Regions from separate parts of the Kaistia sp. MMO-174 genome, predicted to be linked through region 2. Evidence: predicted binding sites of a transcription regulator. Region 2 holds the regulator's gene; each other region holds the start of a gene.

Region 1 (6,711 bases), on a different contig from region 2:
GATCGCCGATCCGGTCCATGCCGAGCCGAGGCCCGGGGGCTCCTCGTCATCGGTCCCGTCTCGGGCCTCGAGAGGCTGGCCTCATCGCGGCCTGCGCGGCGGTTCATGACTGGACCGGGTGTTGGCAACTCCGCGCGAGGCCGAGGTGCTGGCAGGGCGCGTGCGGGCCGTATTGGCGGCTTCAGCCGCTCAGACAGTTTCGCTGGTGTCTAGCGTAGTCGCCGGTGTTCGTCATCGCGTGATTCCCCTACCGCCAGCTCGCTTCCGACAGGTTCGCACTTTTTGACTATTGATCAGACTAGCGTCATCGACCTTGTCGCTTTCAATCCCGCCGACGCGGAGTTCTGGCTGATCGTCACGGATCATATGCCCTGGCGGGATCAGGATATGGAGCACCTGCTTCTGCTGCAGGAAAAGCTCAATAGCTATCCTTCGTACATCGAAGGTGGCCAGATGGCGCAGGACTACCCGACCTCGGCCGAACGCTCCATCGTGATAAAGTTAGCCAATGCCTTCCCTCTGAGCGCCGAGGCAGAACAGTTCTTCCGGTTGGCGCGAGAGAAAATCCGGGGCGCTGGCCACGAACTCAGGCTTCGTACTTTCCCGAACGGACATCCGGTGTCGCGGAGTTCGGCCCTTCGCAGGGAATGAAAGCCCCGGCGCTTGCCGCGCCAGGGCTCTTCGTCTCAGACGAGCGCGGCGGCGATCTCGGCCGCCAGGCGGGCGTTGTTCTTCACCAGCGCGATGTTGGTGACGAGGCTGCGGCCGGCGGTCAGTTCCAGCATGCGGCCGAGCACATAGGGCGTCACCTGCTTGGCGCGGATGCCGTCGCGCTCGGCATCGGCGATCGCCTGATCGATGTAGCCGCGCATTTCCTCGGCCGGGATCTCGTCGGCGAGCGGCACCGGGTTGGCGACCAGCAGGCCGCCCTCGAGGCCGATCTCGGCGCGCTTGGCGATGAAGGCGGCGATTTCGCGCGGCGCGTCGAGGCGCAGCGGCGTCGGCAGCCCGCTCTGGCGCGACCAGAAGGCCGGCACTTCGTCCTGGCCGACGGTGACGACCGGAACGCCCAGCGTTTCCAGCACTTCCAGCGTCTTCGGAATGTCGAGGAGAGCCTTGGCGCCGGCGCAGACGACGGTCACCGGGGTCTTCGGGAATTCGTAGAGATCGGCGGAGACGTCATAGGTGGTCTCGGCGCCGCGATGCACGCCGCCGATGCCGCCCGTCGCGAAGACGCGGACGCCGGCGAGATGGGCGGTGATCATGGTGGCGGCGACCGTGGTGGCGCCGGGGCGGCCGGTCGAGAGCGCGAAGGCGAGGTCGGCGCGCGACACCTTCATCACGTCCTTGAGGCCGGCGAGGCGCTCCAGCTCGTCCGCCGTCAGGCCGACCCGGATCTTGCCGTCCATGATGGCGATGGTCGCCGGCACCGCGCCATTGGCCCGCACGATGTCCTCGACGGCGCGCGCCGTCGCGACGTTGTCGGGATAGGGCATGCCATGCGTGACGATCGTCGTTTCCAGAGCGACCAGCGGCTTGCCGTCGGCCTTCGCCGCCGCGACTTCGTCGGACAGGATGATGAGATCGGACTTCGACATTCTGAGAATCACCGTTCTGAGGGGGCGGGCGGCGCCGAATTCGGCGAAGCGCATCCGCGAAAAGGCGGAACATGGCCGATCGCCCCGGCTCTCGGCAAGCCCTGGATCGCGCACCAGCCATGATCGGCGCACGTGTCGCGGGCGTTCGATTGCGGGACGCCGCATTTGCGGGTCATATCATCGTCCGATCGTACGTACCCGCGCGGCGGTTCCGCGCCGGCAGCAAGAGGCCTCAGGCATGTCGAAGACCGCTCTCATCACCGCCGCCAGCAAGGGAATCGGCGCTGGCATCGCCCGCCGCCTTGCCGCCGACGGTTTTCGCGTTGGCCTGCTCGGCCGCTCCGAAGGCGTCGAGGCGCTGGCGGCGGAACTGGGCGGCTTCGCGGTGCGGGGCGACGTGACCGTCGCGGCGGATCTCGAGGCGCTGGTCGAGCGGGGCCGCACTGAGACCGGCCGTATCGACGTCGTCGTCGCCAATAGCGGCCATAGTGCCAAGAAGAAGCTGCTCGATCTCGACGACGAGGACTGGCGCGCCGCGCAGGACATGTTCCTGCTGCCGACCGTGCGGCTGCTGCGGGCGGCGCGCGCCGATCTCGAAGCCTCGAAGGGTTCCTTCGTCGCCATGTCGAGCTTTGCGGCCACCCGCCCGGACGGCGATTTTGCTTCCTCCTCCGTGCTCCGGGCCGGCCTTTCCGCCTATGTCGCGGTCGCGGCGCGCACGCTCGCCAAGACGGGCGTCACCATCAACGCCGTCGCGCCGGGCTTCATCGATTCGCTGCCGAGCACGCCCGAGCGCATCGCCCGCATCCCGGCCGGCCGCTATGGCGAGGTGGCGGAGCTCGCCAGCACGGTCGCCTATCTGGTGTCGCCGCTGGCGCGCTATGTCACCGGCCAGACCATCACTGTCGATGGCGGCCTGACCGCGTGATCGACGGGCCGGGGCGGCCCTACCTTGCCTTCAGGTAGTCCGCCACGGCGGCATAGGCCGGCAGGCTCGTCGGATCGTTGGCGGCGTTGCTGGTGACCGGGTTCGAGGCGAAGCGGGCAATCACCATCTGCGCGGCCGGATCGACATAGATCGCCTGGCCGTGCACGCCGCGCGCCATGAAGGCGCCGTCCGCATTGTTCGTGATCCACCACATGCCGGTGTAGCTCCAGCCCGGCAGCAGCGGATAGTCGGCCTTGGCGAACTTCGCCGGATCGCCGCCGGCGCGGATATGGGCGATCGCCGCTTCCGGGATGATCTGCACGCCATCCTGCCGGCCGCCGTCGAGCATCAGCTGGCCGAGCCGCGCCAGGTCGCGCAGGCCGGCGTTGAAGCCGCCGCCGGCAAAGGGCGTGCCGATCGAATCGACGGTGTAATAGGCGTCGAGCTCGGCGCCCATCCGGCTCCAGATCCGCTCCGACAGCAGCGTCGCGACGGACTTGCCGGTGACGCGGGCGAGGATCCAGCCGAGCGCATCGGAATTGATCGTCTTGTAGCCGAAGGCCTCGCCGTGCTCGCCTTCCTTCCGCACCGTCTTCAGATAGTCGAAATAGCTGCGCGGCCCCCGGTAGTCGGCCGGTTTCGGCAGCGGACTGCCGGCGGCCGAATAGGCCCAGACATCGGCGTCGGGATCGGAATAATCCTCGCTGTAGTGAAGCCCGGTGGTCATGTCGAGGACGTGGCGGACGGTCGCGTCGCCGAAGGCGCTCCTGGCCAGCTCCGGCACCAGCGTTGCCACCTTGGCCTTGTCGTCGATCGTTCCGTCGGCGACGAGCATTTCGCCGAGCAGGCCGGTCAGCGACTTGGTCACCGACATCGCCGCGTGCTGACCGGTCTCGTCCAGGCAACCGGCATAGCGCTCATAGACCAGCACGCCCCTGTGCAGGATGACGAGCCCGTCCGTATAGTTGACGTCGAACGCGTCGCCGAACGTCATCGGCTTGACGCCGCCGATCGGGACGAAGGTCAGGGCGTCGATCGCGTCATCGATCCTCCGCTCGAAGAAGCGCAGCGGCCCGAGGCCGCGACCGACGCCGACGGTCGGCATCAGCTGGCGGAAATGGCAGACCGTCCAGCGCAGCTTGGGGAAGGCGAAATAGTCGCCGTCGCTGAAGCGGATGATCCTGTCGGCCGGTGGCGGCGCGCCGACCATCCAGCCGAGCGCCACCGGATCCGATTCTCGCGCGGTCATCGGGCCTGCCTCCTCGGCCGCTGCGGGCGGCAGCAGGAACAACATGCCGGCGGCGCCGAGGCCGGCGAGGGCCGTCGCGCCGGCGCGGCGAGCCCGCCCTGCGACACGCCGGAGCGGCAAGAACTGGGGAAACATCGGCGCAATCTCCCGTTCGGCGCCGGAGATCGGCCGGGGCGCGGCGCTCGCCCTCCCGGCAAGTCTATCGCCTCCGCCCGCCCCGGCGCCACCGGAAGGCGGGGAGGGGCCGGAAACTTTGCGTCATTCCGCTTGAAGATGAGAACAAAACATGTACATTGTCCCTGTTTGCTCACTTCCGAGCGGTGTGGAATAAGGAGCCCGGAATGTCTCAATCTTCTCTCCGTCTCGTCGAAGGGGCCACCATGGACAAGTCGAAGGCGCTGGACGCAGCGCTCTCCCAGATCGAGCGAGCCTTTGGCAAGGGCTCGATCATGCGCCTCGGGCAGAACAAGGCCGTCGAGATCGGCACCGTATCCACCGGCTCGATCGGGCTCGATATCGCGCTCGGAATTGGCGGCCTGCCGCGCGGTCGCATCGTCGAGGTCTACGGGCCGGAATCGTCGGGCAAGACGACGATGGCGCTGCAGACCATCGCCGAAGCCCAGAAGAGTGGCGGCATCTGCGCCTTCGTCGACGCCGAGCACGCGCTCGACCCGGTCTATGCCCGCAAGCTCGGCGTCAATCTCGATGATCTCCTGATCTCGCAGCCTGACACGGGCGAGCAGGCGCTCGAGATCACCGACACGCTGGTGCGCTCCGGCGCGGTCGACGTGCTTGTCGTCGATTCGGTCGCCGCGCTGACGCCGCGCGCTGAAATCGAGGGCGAGATGGGCGACAGCCTGCCCGGCATGCAGGCGCGCCTGATGAGCCAGGCGCTGCGCAAGCTCACCGCTTCGATCTCCAAGTCGAACACCATGGTGATCTTCATCAACCAGATCCGCATGAAGATCGGCGTCATGTTCGGCAATCCGGAGACGACGACGGGCGGCAATGCGCTGAAGTTCTATGCCTCCGTCCGCCTCGACATCCGCCGCATCGGCGCGATCAAGGAGCGCGACGACGTGGTCGGCAACCAGACCCGCGTCAAGGTCGTCAAGAACAAGCTGGCTCCGCCCTTCAAGCAGGTCGAATTCGACATCATGTATGGCGAAGGCATCTCCAAGATGGGCGAGTTGATTGACCTCGGCGTCAAGGCCGGCATCGTCGAGAAGTCGGGCGCGTGGTTCTCCTATGACAGCCAGCGCCTGGGCCAGGGCCGCGAGAACGCCAAGCAGTTCCTGCGCGACAATCCCAAGGCGGCTGCCGCGATCGAACTGGCGATCCGCCAGAACGCCGGCCTGATCGCCGACCAGCTCACCAAGGGTTCGCCCGAGGGCGAGGGAGATGACGGCGACGACGCCATGGAGGCGTGATCGTTCCGATCCGTCGCTTCGGATGGCGGCTGTCGCCGTCATCCGCGCTCGGCTATGCTGGTGACAATTCCGGCTGTGCCGGTGAAAAAGAACAAGACGGGGAGGGGTGGGAATGTCCGAGCCGGCGATGGATCCGGAGACGCGCAGCGGCGGGTGTCATTGCGGGCGCGTCCGCTTCACGGCGCGCGGCGCCTTCGGCGCGGCGATCTCCTGCAATTGCTCGATCTGCGGCAAGCGCGGCCATTGGCTCGCCTTCGTGCCGGCCCGCGATTTCGAGCTGGAGCAGGGGGCTGATTCCCTTTCCGACTACCAGTTCAACCATCGCCGCATCCACCATCTCTTCTGCTCGACCTGCGGCGTCGGCTCCTTCGGGCGCGGCACCGCGCCGGACGGTTCGGCGATGGTGGCGGTCAATGTGCGCTGCCTCGACGACGTCGATCTCGCCGCCGTGACTGTTACGCCCTATGACGGCCGCAGCGCCTGAACGGCGCCGTCGCGCGCGACGTTAAGGACGGCGTACGCGTTTTCTGGACAGTCCGACGGACGGTCGCTACAAACGCCCGCACAATTCCTTCGGCGGGGCGCCTTCCATGCGCGCCCCCACTGTAGCAGGCGGGTCAGTTCATGAGCAGCGTCAACGACATCCGGTCGGCGTATCTCGGCTTCTATCAGAAGAACGGTCACGAGATCGTCGCGTCGAGCCCGCTCGTGCCGCGCAACGATCCGACCCTGATGTTCACCAATGCCGGCATGGTCCAGTTCAAGGACTACTTCACCGGCCGTTCCGCCGCGCCCTATCCGCGCGCCACGACGTCGCAGAAATGCGTCCGCGCCGGCGGCAAGCACAACGATCTCGACAATGTCGGCTACACCGCCCGGCATCACACCTTCTTCGAGATGCTCGGCAACTTCTCCTTCGGCGACTATTTCAAGGAGCGGGCGATCGAGCTCGCCTGGACGCTGGTCACCAAGGAGTTCGGCCTCGCCAAGGACAAGCTCTGCGTCACCGTCTACCACGACGACGAGGAAGCCTTCGGCCTCTGGAAGAAGATCGCCGGCCTCTCCGACGACAAGATCATCCGCATCGCCACCTCCGACAACTTCTGGCAGATGGGCGACACCGGCCCCTGCGGTCCCTGTTCGGAGATCTTCTACGACCACGGCGACCATATCCCCGGCGGCCCGCCCGGCAGCCCGGACGAGGATGGCGACCGCTTCATCGAGATCTGGAATCTCGTCTTCATGCAGTTCGAGCAGATCGCGCCGGGCAACCGCGTGCCGCTGCCGCGTCCCTCGATCGACACCGGCATGGGCCTCGAGCGCATCGCCGCCGTTCTGCAGGGCGTGCATGACAATTACGACATCGACCTGTTCAAGGCGCTGATCCGCGCCTCGGTCGAGGCGACCGGCGTGCCGGCCGAGGGCGCCAACCGCGCCAGCCACCGCATCATCGCCGACCACCTGCGGGCCTCGAGCTTCCTGATCGCCGACGGCGTGCTGCCGTCG
Region 2 (6,711 bases):
GCCTGCGCCAGCCGCTGGAGGCCGTCCGCGAGGCGATCCGCGCCCGCATCGTCGCCGGCCTCGACGGCGAGAGCCGCTACATCGCCTCGGCGCTCATCATCGGCGACGCCGGCGGGCTGGCCGAGAAGACCGAGGACGACCTTCGCCTCTCCGGCCTCGCGCATGTGCTCTCGGTCTCCGGCCTGCACATGGTGCTGGTGACCGGCGTCGTGTTCTGGAGCGTGAGGGCCGGGCTGGCGCTGATCCCGTCGCTGGCGCTCCGGCGGCCCATCAAGAAGTGGGCGGCGATCGCGGCGCTGCTGGTCAGCGGCTTCTACCTGCTGATTTCCGGCCTCGACGTCGCCGCGCAGCGCTCCTTCATCATGACCTCGATCGTCTTCCTCGCCGTCCTGCTCGACCGGCGCGCGATCTCGATGCGCAATGTCGCGCTCGCCGGACTGCTGGTGCTCGCGATCACGCCGGAGAGCATCCTTTCCGCCAGCTTCCAGATGTCGTTCGCCGCCACGGTGGCGCTCGTCGCCGGCTTCGAGATCCTGGCCGACCGTCGCAGGCGCCGCGCCGAACCCGGCCTCGTTGGGAACCGCAGCAGGGCGGCGGCCGTCCCCCGGCAATTCGCCCTGTTCGTCGGCGGCATGGCGGTGACGTCGCTGCTCGGCGGCCTCGGCACCACGCCCTTCGCGCTCTATCACTTCCAGCGCATGGCGCCGCTGTCGATCCTCGCCAATGTCGCCGCGATGCCGCTGACCGATTTTCTCGTCATGCCCTTCGCGCTGCTCTCCGTGCTCGCCATGCCCTTCGGGCTCGAGGCTTTGCCGCTCTGGGTGATGGATTGGGGCATCGGCGGCATGCTCGGCGTCTCGGCGACGGTCAGCCACTGGTCCGGTCAATCCGGCGGCGCGGCCATGCCGGGCGCCGCCGCGCTGCTCCTCTTCGTCGCCGGCTTCGTCTGGCTGGCGCTCTGGCACGAGCGCTGGCGGCTATTGGGCCTCCTGCCGATGTTGCTCGGCACCGCACTCGCCTTGATGCCGGCGCGGCCCGGCATCCTCGTCGCCGCGGATGGAAAGCAGCTGGCGATCCGGGGCGAGGATGGCGCCTATCGCATCGTCGCGGGCGATCCGGACCGCTTCATCAGCGAGATATGGCTGCGTTCGGACGGTGACGGCCGCGACGCCAGGGAGGCGGGCGTGGTTCAGGCGGGCGGCTGCGATGCGTCGGGCTGCGTGGGATTGTTGCCCGACGGCCGGCGGGTGGCGCTGGCGCTCGACCGATCGGCCTTCGAGGAGGATTGCCGGCGCGCCTCGCTGGTGGTGACACCTCTCGCCGCGCCCGAAAACTGCGCCCGCCATGCCGCCGTCATAGACCGCCATGTGCTGGCGCGCACCGGCTCGATCGCACTGTCGTTCGCGGAGAAGGAGGAATCCCCGGGCCCGGCGCCGCAAGCCACGGTGCCCAATGCGCCGAAGCCAGATTCCTCGAAACTGGATGCTCAGAAGCCGTCAATTCTTGGCGCCGATGGTGAGTTCGTCGGGCTCGCATCGGGACGCGGCCCGTCACGCTACGACCTCGTCGAGCGAAATGCCGACGACGAGGACGTGCTCGCGCCCGAACCACCGGCCGCGGCCCCGGAAACCACAGCCGCAACCGCGCCGCGCCCGGCCGTCGCTTTCGAGCTCCGCGCCGCCTACCCGCCGGTGCGGCGCCCCTGGATGCCGGCCTATGAAGCGGAGCCGGCGGATCAGTAGGTGCGCAACAGGCCGACCAGCTTGCCCTGGATACGGACACGGTCCGGTCCGAAGATTCGGGTTTCATAGGCCGGGTTGGCGGCCTCCAACGCGATCGAAGCGCCCTTGCGGCGGAGCCGCTTCAGTGTCGCTTCCTCCTCGTCGACCAGCGCCACGACGATGTCGCCGGAATCGGCATTGTCGCTCTTGCGGATCAGCACCGTGTCGCCGTCGAGGATGCCGGCCTCGATCATCGAATCGCCACGCACCTCGAGGGCGAAATGCTCGCCGCCGCGCAGCATGTCGGGCGGCACGGCGATCACATGGCTCTGGGTCTGGATGGCCGAGATCGGCACACCGGCGGCGATCCGGCCCATGACCGGGATGATCACCGGCTCGCCGGCCTCGTGCACGTCCTCCACCGGACGGGACTTGCCCAGGCTGCCCTCGATCACGCTGGGCGAGAAGGCCTGCTTTTTCGGCCGCGCCATCGCCGGCGTCATCGTCTCCGGCAGGCGGACGACCTCCAGCGCGCGGGCCCGGTTGGGCAGGCGGCGAATGAAGCCGCGCTCTTCCAGCGCCTTGATCAGGCGGTGGATGCCGGATTTGGAGCGCAGGTCCAGCGCGTCCTTCATTTCGTCGAAGGAGGGAGGGACGCCCGCTTCCTTGAGGCGCTCCTGGATGAACATGAGGAGTTCATACTGCTTCCGGGTGAGCATCTCGTTCTCGCGCTGCCAATCTTGCCAGGGATGACGACAGAATCGCCAAGGTACAAAACACGAACAGGATAGCTGTTCCCCATGTGTTCTGCAAGGCGATGGCTTGCGATGCGCGGCCGGGTTCGCGCGGGACGCGCGACTAGGGTGGCCCACGCGGTTAGGCACGGCGTGGCGGGGCGTCGTCGTCTGCTGTCGACCCCGGCGTGGGAGGTGGCCGCAGGCGTATCCTATTCGCCGATCGGGTGTTTCCGGAGCGAGCCGAGATCCTGCATCCATAGGCCGCCATCGTCGACATGGGCAGGGTGGTAGAGGCGGTTGCGCGGGATCGTCTCGAAGGCGGCGTCCCGTTCCTCGGCCAGGTAGTCATAGCCGATCGGCTGGTCGGCGCGGTTCGGATCGAGGAAATTATAGAGGTCGCGCCGCGCCAGACGGCGTGCGGGGGCAATCATCTTGAGATGATACAGGTCAAGGTCGCAATGCCTTGTCTGGAAGCCGCCGTCCCTGGGAAACCAGAGGTCGTGCAGCCCCGTGTCCGTGCGCTCGGCCGGGTCGAACATCGTGAACAGGCAATAGCGGATCTTCTTCCCCCAGATGCCGTCGATGCGATAGGTCGTCGGCGTGTACATTTCCCGGAAGCGAAAACCCCAGGCGACGCGACCGGACTCGGCCATCAGTCGTCTGATCCGGGAGCGCACGCCGGCTTCGAAGCGCTCGTCCGGGTCAACGGCGAGGATCCAGTCCGCGCCGGCCTTTCGTGCCTCCTGAAGCAGGATGCGGCGACGGCCCGCCTCGGAACTGAACACGCCCGTGGCGGCGCGATCGTCGAACGCCACCCAGCCATCGACGATCGGCTCGATATTGGCGAGCAGGTCCGGCACGAGGTGCGCGTCGAAGCGGTAGCTGAAGACGGCGAACACCTGCGGACGACGGCGCCGCAGGGTGAGCCAGGGACGGCGCGGCGGCTGCGTCAGTCGCTTAAGGGTTATCATGCAGGGATTCCCGGCAATCGGTGGCGCGCCCTGTGCCGAGGTCGGAGGGCAGGAGACCCGAAAGCAGGGCCCCGGTGGCCCTGGCCAGGAGCGCCGCTCTGAGGATCGGCATGGCTTCAAGCACGGTCGCGAGTTCGTCTGCCTCGAGCCCCTGGCGCGCGAATTCGAGCGCAAGCGACGGCTGACGCAGGATTTCTTTCGCGATCTTGATCCGGCGGGCTCCGAAGACCTGCTGGCGCTCCTTGCCGTAGCGGACGCCGCGGCAGAACTGGTCGCGCAGGAGGGACAGAAGGCGCGTCTCGTTCAGATGCTCGGTCTGGATGCGCCCATCCCACACGGGCCTTAGGGGCGCGGGCAACCGTTCAAGGAACTCGGTGTCTTCGCCGCTTCTCAGGGTTTCGTCGAACAGGCCGAACTCGTCGAACAGCGAGCGCTCATAAGAAGCGCCGAACCGGATCGTCTTCTCGGCTGGCAGCCGAGGCAGCCGGCGCATGAACATGCCGAGATGGGCGGCGCTGGCGACCCGGCTTTGCGGGGCGCTGTTGACGATGGCGCTGGCCACCGTCCGCGCGCCGGCCCCATGCGCCGCGAGCCGGTGCTGGATCCAGCCGGGACGGGCCCGGCAGTCGGCCGCGAGGAACGCCACGTAGCGCGCGCTGGTTTCGGCTATGCCCCGGTTGCGGGCGCCACCGGCGAACAGGCGCTCCCGATAGTCGAGGCACGGAACCTCGATGCCTTCGGCGCGCAGCACGTTGCGGACGGAGCCGCCACCGGAATTCACGACGACGATCCCCGTGGGCTCGCCCTGTTCCAGCAGCGATCTGACAGCCCCGATCACGTTCGACTGCGCCCTGTAGCTGAGCACGATCGTCGCGATGTCATTCGCCTTCAAGGATATCTCCCCGGATTGTCCCGGGAGCTGGCGCCTGCGCCCACCCTTCCTCGCCACTGCCCCCGCCGTCCATATCCATTCCAGGATGGCACCGGCCGAGCATAGCAGCCGGGGCCGGCCGGAATGGAGTGACCAACGTCACACCCGCGCAGCGCGGGCGCGGAACCCGGCGGCAGGGCTGAACTAGACCCGGCGTTGGCGATCAGGCCAGCTTGATCGGCGTCCGTCGCTGCGGACGCCGGGGGGCATCGGACCCTCGTGCTCCATGTCGACTTCAAAGGCCGAGGAGCGTGTGCACGGCGGCTGCATCGACGTGCCGGCCATAGTCGGCGAGCTGGAAGCTCTCGGCATGGGCTACCCTTGAGCCGTGCTCCGGACCGTACTTGGCCAGGATTTCCTCTCTCATCACGTCGGCCGACATGAATTCATGCCAGTGCGTCAGGATGAATTCGCGCCGCACGGCCCAATCCTCGCTCGCCGGGACCTTGTCGCTAAAATCACGTTCGAAGGGCGCGAACTCGAAGAACTGGGTGGCGTGCTCGGCGCAGGCTCTTAGCTTGCGCTCGATGCTGGCGTCCACGTCCACCACCACTTCGTGCTGGTGGGTGGCGAACGCGCCATAATCCGTCATCTTCAGGCAGACTGGCGCGACCGCGAGCGGCGGGTAGGCCGGCACGACATTGCCATTGGTGAAGAAGCCCGAGGCGTCGCGAACCGCCCGTCCTGCCATGCGATTATCGATATGGCCGGGCTGCTCGTCATGAAACGTGATCACGAGATCCGCCTGCCAGCGACGCACCGAGGCAATGATCGCCGTCCGCACCGCGATGTCGGCCATCAACTCGCCGTCATGGATGTCGAGGATCTCGTAGTCGAGCACGCCGAGATGGCGGGCGGCGGCATAGGCTTCGCGCGCACGGCGCCGCTTCAGGGGCTTGCGCGCCATTTCATAGTGGCCGGCGTCGCCATTGGTCAGCGACAGGAACTTGATCGCCGCCCCCTTGTCCGCCAGTCGCGCGCAGGTCCCGCCGGCATAGAGCTCCGCCTCGTCGGGATGGGCTTTCACTACGATGACCTTCAGCGGATATGTCATGGGGGCGCTTTTCCTTGCGACGACCTCGGCGCAGGCGCGCCATGGATGGGGTGAGGGGGAGGGCTCTCAGGGCTGGCCGCGCGCGGCGCTGCCGCCGGCAAACAGCCGCTCGCGGGCATGGTCGAGCGCCAGCTCGATGGCCCCGGCCCTGACCGCATTGGAACCCACGGCCGAGGGGGCGATCTGCGGCATTGCGATCGGCAGTCTCGCCAGGACCTGGGCCACGCCGCGCGAAAGTCGACGGCCAGCCGCGTGGCCGATCGCTCCGCCCAGCACCACCATCTCGGGATCGAGAATGCCGATCGCGCCGGTGAGCCCGGCCGCGACCCGGTAGGAAAGGTCCGCGAAGAAGGCCGCATGACCGTCGCCGCCGGCAGCCCGCGCGATGGCGGCGGCGGCATCCTCGCCGTCGAGTCCATGCTCGGCAGCGAGCGCTGCGACGGAGGCCGGGCTTAGAAGGTCCTCGAGCAGCGCCATGCGTACGGTCTCGCCCGGCGCGGCGAGCCGATCGGGAACCATCGTCCCGCCCAGTTCGCCGGCCATGCCGGTGTAGCCGCGCAGCAGCTTGCCGCCGATGACGGCGCCGGCGCCGACGCCGTCGCCGATCCAGAACAGGATGAAGGACTGCACGCCCTCGGCCGCGCCGGCCGACATCTCTTCAAGCGCGACCAGATTGACGTCGTTCTCGATGATCACGCGGCGGTGGCCGACGACGCTTTCAAGCGCCTCGGGAATATGAAAGCCTTCCCAGTTCGGCAATTGCTGGCCGCGACGCAGATTGCCGCTCTCGGTATCGACGATGCCGGGCAGGCCGACGACCAGCTGATCGATGTCGCGCGCAGCAATTCCGGCTTGGCGGGCAACGTCGTCGATGACGTCGACCAGACGCTCCCGCGCGTCGTAGCGCTCGCCCGGCTTGCCGTGCCGATTCACCGTGGCGATCGTCTGCCCGGCGATGTCGGCGATGGCTGCGTGGATGCCATGCACGGAGACGTCGATGCCGCCGACGAAGGCCGAGGCCGGCTCGATGCACCAGAGCCCCGCCTTCGGCCCGAAGCTGCCGGCCTTCTCGCCGTCGCGCCGGATCAGCTCGGCCGCCTCCAGGCGTCGCAGAAGCTCCGACATGGCCGGTTTGGACAGGCCCGTGAAGGCTTCCAGCTCCATGCGCGTCAGCGGCCCCTCCGAGAGGAGGCGCTTCAGGACCGCGCGTTCGTTGAGATTTCGCAGCAACCGTGGGCTGCCGGAGAGTGCCTGCATTTCCATCCAACTACTGTCTGGTAACTTTCTTTACAGTCTG
Region 3 (6,711 bases), on a different contig from region 2:
TCGCCCGCAACGCCTATATGGGCATCTTCGTCACCAAGTCGCTCGCCAAGGACGGGGCCATCTCGCGCATCGTGCCGATGGTGCCGCATGTCGACCACAACGAGCACGACGTCGATGTCGTCGTCACCGAGAACGGCCTCGCCGACCTGCGCGGTCTGGCGCCGCGCGAGCGGGCCGAGGTGATCATCGCCAACTGCACCCACCCGAGCTATCGCGAGCTGGCGGCCGACTATTACCGCCGCGCCGTCCGCGATCATGGCGGCCAGACCCCGCATCTGCTGGCGGAGGCCTATTCCTGGCACCTGCGCCAGGAAGCGACCGGCTCGATGCTGCCGGCGGCGGAGTAGGAGGGCGAAAAACCCTCATCCAACCCTCTCCCGCGAGCGGGAGAGGGGGATTGGCTGCGCCTGTCCCGTATCCCGAACCTCCGGCGTCATCCCGGGCTTGACCCGGGATCCATTCCGCCACGCTTTCGGGAGGTTCGCCGGCGAGCGAATCGCGGCTGCGTGGATCCTCGCTGTCGCGAGGATGACGGAGAGTATCGGCCTCGCGGCTCGCCTGTCTTCGGCCGCGTCGCGCGTGCCTACCGCTCCAGCGTGAGGGTCAGCCAGCCTTCCTGCTCGCCCTGGCGCACCAGCTTCAGGCCCTCGGCCTCGTAGGCGGCGGTGACGGCCGCGCCCTGCGTGGTGAGGAGACCCGAGAGCACCACCGTGCCCTTCGGCGCCAGATGGGCCGCCACTTCCGGCGCCAGCGCGATCAGCGGGCCGGCCAGGATGTTGGCGACGATCAGGTCATAGGGGGCGCGGTTGGCGAGGACGGGATTGCCGAAGCCTTCGGCGGTGGCGGCCTCGATCTTGTCGGCGACGCCGTTCAGCGCCGCGTTCTCGGCGGTGACGCGGGTGGCGATCGGGTCGATGTCGGTGGCGAGCACCGGCTTCTCCCACGCCTTGGCGATGGCGATGGCGAGCACGCCGGTGCCGGTGCCGAGGTCGAGGATGCTCTGGTAGTCGTGCAGCTTGCCGAGCCGGTCGATCTCCTCCAGGCAGCCGGCCGTGGTGCCGTGATGGCCGGTGCCGAACGCCTCGCCCGCCTCGATCTCGATCGCGATGTCGCCGGGCTGCACCTTGTCGCGGTCATGGCTGCCATGGACGAGGAAGCGGCCGGCGCGCACCGGCTTCAGGCCCTCGAGCGACTTCGCCACCCAGTCCTCGTCGGCGAGCTCCGACACGACGAAGCGGCCGGCATCGGGGCCGAGCACGGCGGCGACGACGCGGGCGAGCGCCGGCTCGTCGGGCTGCTCCTCGAAATAGACGTCGACGGTCCAGCTCTGATCCGCCTGCTCCGTGGTGGCGGCGGAGGGGTAGCCGAGCGCTTCGTCCTCGCCGATCGCCTCGATCAGGCGGGTCGCGTCGGATTCCTTGGCGAGGTTGAGGGAAGCGATGAGGGTCAAGTGCGTGAACCTTGTCTGGCGGCGGATGATGACTTCATATCCGCCTCTGAGCCGAATTGGGAATGCGCTTCATGGCCGAAACCGAAATCCGCGTCGATCCCTTTCCGAGCCATGACGAGATGGATCGGCTCTCGCGGGTGGCGTGGCAGGCGGAAGGGCCGGCCGATCCGCGGGCGATCCTGTCGCGCAGCCTCGTGCATCTCGGCGCCTATGCCGAAGGCGCGCTGGTCGGCTTCGTCAATGTCGCCTGGGATGGCGGCATCCATGCCTTCCTGCTCGATCCGACCGTGCATCCCGACCACGGGCGCAAGGGGCTCGGCACGCGGCTGGTGCGCCGGGCGGCCGAGCTCGCGGCGGCGCGCGGCGCGGCGTGGCTGCATGTCGACTACGAGCCGCATCTCGCCGGCTTCTACCGCGCCTGCGGTTTCCGTCCGACCGAGGCCGGGCTGATGCGGCTGCAAGGCGACCGCTGAGGCAGACTGGAGTGGCAAAGTCCGGCTCTCACCTCTTCCCGCGGGAGAGGTGAGACGTGGCGCAAAGCCGCTTGCCGCGCCGCGCGCCTAGTGCTTCGTCACGAAGCTGTCGACCACCTTCTTGGTGCCGGCCTTCTCGAAGTCGACCGTCAGCTTGTTGCCCTCGATCTCGATGACCGCGCCATAGCCGAACTTCTGGTGGAAGACGCGCTCGCCGAGCTTGTACTTCGAAGCCGAGCCGGTCGATTTCGCCACCAGCTCGCCCTCGATCTGCCGGGGGACGGCGCGGGCATGCGCCTGCGCCGAACCCTTGTTGGCCTGCGCACGCTGCCAGCCGGGCGTCGAATAGGTGTTGGTGAACGGGTCGGCGCGGTCGAAGCGGCTGGCGCCGTAATTGCCGACGCCGCCGACATTGTAGCCGCCATAACTCGACGTCTGCTCGATCACCTCGACATGCTTTTCCGGCAGTTCATCGAGGAAGCGCGACGGCACGTTGGATTGCCAGAGGCCGTGGATGCGGCGGTTCGAGGAGAACCAGATCATGGCGCGCTGCTTGGCGCGGGTGATGCCGACATAGGCGAGGCGGCGCTCCTCCTCCAGTCCGGCGCGGCCGCTCTCGTCGAGCGAGCGCTGGTGCGGAAACAGGCCTTCCTCCCAGCCGGGCAGGAACACCGTCTCGAATTCCAGCCCCTTGGCGGAATGCAGCGTCATGATCGACACCGCGTCCTGGTTCTCGGTGTTGTCCGTGTCCATGACGAGAGCGATGTGCTCGAGGAAGCCGCCGAGCGATTCGAACGCCTCCATCGAGCGGACCAGTTCCTTCAGGTTTTCGAGCCGGCCCGGAGCGTCGGCGGAGCGGTCCTGCTGCCACATGTCGGTGTAGCCGCTTTCCTCCAGGATCATCTCGGCCAGTTCGCCGTGCTTCATGTCGTCGAGGCGCGAGCGCCAGCGGCCGAAGGAGGAGAGCAGGTCGCGCAGCGCCGTGCGCGTCTTGGTCGACTTGATCTCTTCGGTCTGGATCAGTTCGTCGGTCGCCTCGATGATCGGGATGTCGCGCGCCCGCGCATGGTCGTGCAGCAGGCGGACGGTGGTCTCGCCGATGCCGCGCTTCGGCACGTTGACAATGCGTTCGAAGGCGAGGTCGTCGGCGGGTTGCGCGACGACGCGCAGATAGGCGAGCGCATCGCGGATTTCCTGCCGCTCGTAGAAGCGCGGACCACCGATGACGCGATAGTTCAAGCCGATCGAGACAAAGCGCTCTTCGAAAGAGCGCATCTGGAACGAGGCGCGCACGAGGATCGCCATGTCGTTCAGCCTGTGGCCCTTGCGCTGCAGCGCCTCGATCTCCTCGCCGATGGCGCGGGCCTCCTCCTCCGAATCCCAGGCCGAGGCGACGCGGACGCGGGCGGCATTGGGGTCGACGGCGTCGGTGAACAGCGTCTTGCCGAGGCGGCCCTCATTGTGGGTGATCAGGTGCGAGGCGGCGCCGAGGATGTGCGAGGTCGAGCGGTAGTTGCGCTCGAGCTTGATGACGACGGCGCCCGGGAAATCCTTCTCGAAGCGCAGGATGTTGTCGACCTCGGCGCCGCGCCAGCCATAGATCGACTGGTCGTCGTCGCCGACGCAGCAGATGTTCTTGCGGCCCTGCGCCAGCAGGCGCAGCCAGAGATACTGCGCGACGTTGGTGTCCTGATACTCGTCGACCAGCATGTAGTGGAAGCGCTGGTGATAGTCCCTGAGCACGTCGGGGTGCTCGCGGAAGAGGCGCAGGTTTTCCAGAAGCAGGTCGCCGAAATCGCAGGCGTTCAGCGTCTTCAGGCGAGCCTGGTAGGCCTTGTAGAGCTTGACGCCCCGGCCGTCGGCGAAGGAGCCGCCATCGCCCGGCGGCACGTCTTCCGGCGTCAGGCCGCGGTTCTTCCAGCTGTCGATCAGGTTGGCGAGCTGCCGCGCCGGCCAGCGCTTCTCGTCGATGTTCTCGGCCTGGATCACCTGCTTCATCAGCCGGATCTGGTCGTCGGTGTCGAGGATGGTGAAATCGGAGCGCAGGCCGACCAGTTCGGCGTGGCGGCGCAGGATCTTGACGCCGATCGAGTGGAACGTGCCGAGCCAGTTCATGTCCTCGACAGAGGGGCCGATCAGGTCGCCGATGCGGTGGCGCATCTCGCGCGCCGCCTTGTTGGTGAAGGTGACGGCGAGGATCTGGCTCGGATAGGCCTTCTGGGTGGCGAGCAGATGCGCGATCCGCGTCGTCAGCACGCGCGTCTTGCCCGTGCCGGCACCGGCGAGGACGAGCACCGGCCCTTCCGTCGTCTCGACCGCCATCCGCTGTTCGGGATTGAGACGGGCGACATAATCGGGCGTGGGGGCGGCAGCCCGGCCGAGCGCGCGCGCGGCAATGCCGCCGGGGCGCGGGGCGGGGGCGGAACTGTCGAAGGGAGCGGTCATCTCAGGGGCGGTCGATTCGAAGAGCTGGACATGAGAACAAATATGGACCGCGGCAGCCGTCCATGCCAGCTTTCCTACAGAAAGGGCGTCTCGCTGTCCAAGTGCGGAGCGTGTCTTTTCGAGGCCTCGGCCGTTTGCGGGTACCGGGCCGGCGCGCTACCTTATCGGCAGCAGAAGAGGAGTGCGGCGCATGCGAGCGGCTGTTTATGAGCGTTTCGGCGTTCCGTCCGAGGTCCTGAAGACGGGCGAGCGGCCGACGCCGCAGCCGGGGCAGGGCCAGGTCCGCGTCCGCATGATGCTGTCGCCCATCCATAACCACGATCTCTGGACCATCCGCGGCACCTATGGTCACAAGCCGGCTCTGCCGGCGGTCGGCGGCAGCGAGGCGGTCGGCATTGTCGATGCGCTGGGCCCGGGCGTCACGGAGCCCGCGATCGGCCAGCGCGTGGTGGCGGCAGGTATCGCCGACGCCTGGGCGGATTATTTCCTCGCGCCGGCGGCCGCCTCGGTGCCGTTGCCGGACGGGATCGACGACGACACGGCCTGCCAGCTGATCGCCATGCCGCTGAGCTCGCTGATGCTGCTTGAAGACCTGCAGATCGCCAGCGGCCAGTGCATGATCCAGAACGCCGCGAACGGCGCCGTCGGCAAGATCGTCGCCATGCTCGCCAAGGCGCGCGGCATCCGCGTTATCGGCCTCGTGCGCCGCGATGCCGGCATCGCCGAGCTGGCGGCGCTTGGTATCGGCGATGTCGTCTCGACCGAGGCGCCGGGTTGGGAAGACAGGGTCCGGGCGCTCGCCGGCGGGGCGCCCATCCTGCGCGCGGTCGACAGCGTCGGCGGCGAGGAGGGCGGCAGGCTCGCCAGCCTGCTCGCCGAGGGCGGGCTGCTGATGTCGTTCGGCGCGATGTCGAACAAGCCGCTGGTGATCTCGTCGGGGGACCTCATCTTCCGTCAGGTTTCGGTGAAGGGTTTCTGGGGCGCGCGACGGATGGCGGCGACGGACCGTGGCGAACTGGGGCGTCTGATCGGCGAGCTGGTGCGGCTCGCGGCCTCGGGCGCGCTCCGCCTGACGATCGATGAGCGGTTCGGACTTTCCGATGCCGCTGCTGCGGCGGCGGCCAGCGACCGGCCCGGACGGTCGGGCAAGATCGCCATCGAAGGTTCACTGTGACGAACCAGCTGGTAGGCTATCCGGAGCCCCGCAACGCCACCGTGTGAAACCGTCGAATCCGGGTTCCGGCAGGCCGCGTCAACGGCAGGAAGTCTTTGGCGTGGCAGCCTGATTTTGCTAGGTTGCCGGCGACATGGCGAGCAAGCCGTGAAATCGCTTGGGAGGTTCTCGGAATGGTAGTTTCGGCGCTGCGCAACGATGGCGCGCGTGATGAAGTGGCTCTGGGCGCCGCGCTCGATCTTCTGCAGGAGCGTTTCGGTTCGCGCTTCACCCGTGGGCTCGAGATCCGGCGCCAGCACGCCAACACGACGACCTGGCTGCCGAACGAGCCCGCCGACGCCGTGGTTTTCGCGGCTTCCACCGAGGAAGTCTCCGAGATCGTGAAGATCTGCGCCGCGCATCGCGTGCCGATCATCCCGTTCGGCACCGGCACCTCGCTGGAAGGCCATGTCAACGCGCCGAAGGGCGGCGTCTCGATCGACCTGTCGCAGATGAACAAGATCGTCGCGGTGCATGCCGAGGATCTCGACTGCACCGTCGAGGCCGGCGTCACCCGCATCCAGCTCAACAATTTCATCCGCGACCAGGGCCTGTTCTTCCCGATCGATCCCGGCGCCGACGCCAGCCTCGGCGGCATGGCGGCGACACGCGCCTCCGGCACCAACGCCGTTCGCTACGGCACGATGCGCGAGAATGTCGTGCGCCTCACGGCCGTGATGGCCGATGGCTCGATCGTCCGCACAGGCAGCCGCGCCAAGAAGAGCTCGGCCGGCTATGACCTGACTCGGCTGCTCGTCGGCTCGGAAGGCACGCTCGGCATCATCACCGAGGTGACGGTTCGCCTGCACGGCCTGCCGGAATCGGTCGCCGCCGGCGTCTGCTCCTTCCCGACCGTCGAGGATGCCTGCAACGCGGCGATCCTGACGATCCAGAGCGGCATCCCGATTGCCCGCATCGAGCTCGGCGACGCCATGATGATCCGCGCCACCAACGAATTCGCGAAGCTCGGCCTGCCCGAGACGCCGCATCTCTTCCTCGAATTCCACGGCTCGCCGGCCTCGGTCGCCGAGCAGGCGGAGCAGTTCGCGGCGATCGCGCAGGAATTTAATGGCGGCGAGTTCGCCTCGGCGACCCGTCCCGAGGATCGCACCAAGCTCTGGCAGGCGCGC

Evidence for each region. The regulator LexA, encoded in region 2, represses DNA repair genes until DNA is damaged. The targets are predictions, from matches to a motif close to TGTTCNNNNTGTGTTCNG.
Region 1: a site for LexA is predicted at 4,051-4,068, ahead of recA (recombinase RecA). Genes of this name have one in related genera too.
Region 3: a site for LexA is predicted at 4,401-4,418, ahead of WFK98_RS13255 (ATP-dependent helicase). Genes of this name have one in related genera too.

The regions. Positions count from the first base shown of each region.
Region 1 covers NZ_JBBCUO010000003.1:149,449-156,159, reverse strand. The annotation lists gene WFK98_RS12645 (winged helix-turn-helix domain-containing protein) at 1-109, shown strand, start outside; gene WFK98_RS12640 (DUF6572 domain-containing protein) at 283-651, shown strand; gene WFK98_RS12635 (pseudouridine-5'-phosphate glycosidase) at 687-1,598, opposite strand; gene WFK98_RS12630 (SDR family NAD(P)-dependent oxidoreductase) at 1,837-2,526, shown strand; gene WFK98_RS12625 (serine hydrolase domain-containing protein) at 2,546-3,820, opposite strand; gene recA (recombinase RecA) at 4,117-5,205, shown strand; gene WFK98_RS12615 (GFA family protein) at 5,318-5,689, shown strand; gene alaS (alanine--tRNA ligase) at 5,830-6,711, shown strand, end outside.
Region 2 covers NZ_JBBCUO010000002.1:259,150-265,860, forward strand. The annotation lists gene WFK98_RS07185 (ComEC/Rec2 family competence protein) at 1-1,742, shown strand, start outside; gene lexA (transcriptional repressor LexA) at 1,736-2,440, opposite strand; gene WFK98_RS07195 (hypothetical protein) at 2,668-3,429, opposite strand; gene WFK98_RS07200 (glycosyltransferase family 2 protein) at 3,416-4,321, opposite strand; gene WFK98_RS07205 (PIG-L deacetylase family protein) at 4,596-5,414, opposite strand; gene WFK98_RS07210 (ROK family transcriptional regulator) at 5,481-6,677, opposite strand.
Region 3 covers NZ_JBBCUO010000003.1:279,075-285,785, reverse strand. The annotation lists gene WFK98_RS13270 (acetyl-CoA hydrolase/transferase family protein) at 1-347, shown strand, start outside; gene WFK98_RS13265 (50S ribosomal protein L11 methyltransferase) at 584-1,477, opposite strand; gene WFK98_RS13260 (GNAT family N-acetyltransferase) at 1,522-1,923, shown strand; gene WFK98_RS13255 (ATP-dependent helicase) at 2,011-4,368, opposite strand; gene WFK98_RS13250 (zinc-binding dehydrogenase) at 4,559-5,542, shown strand; gene WFK98_RS13245 (FAD-binding oxidoreductase) at 5,716-6,711, shown strand, end outside.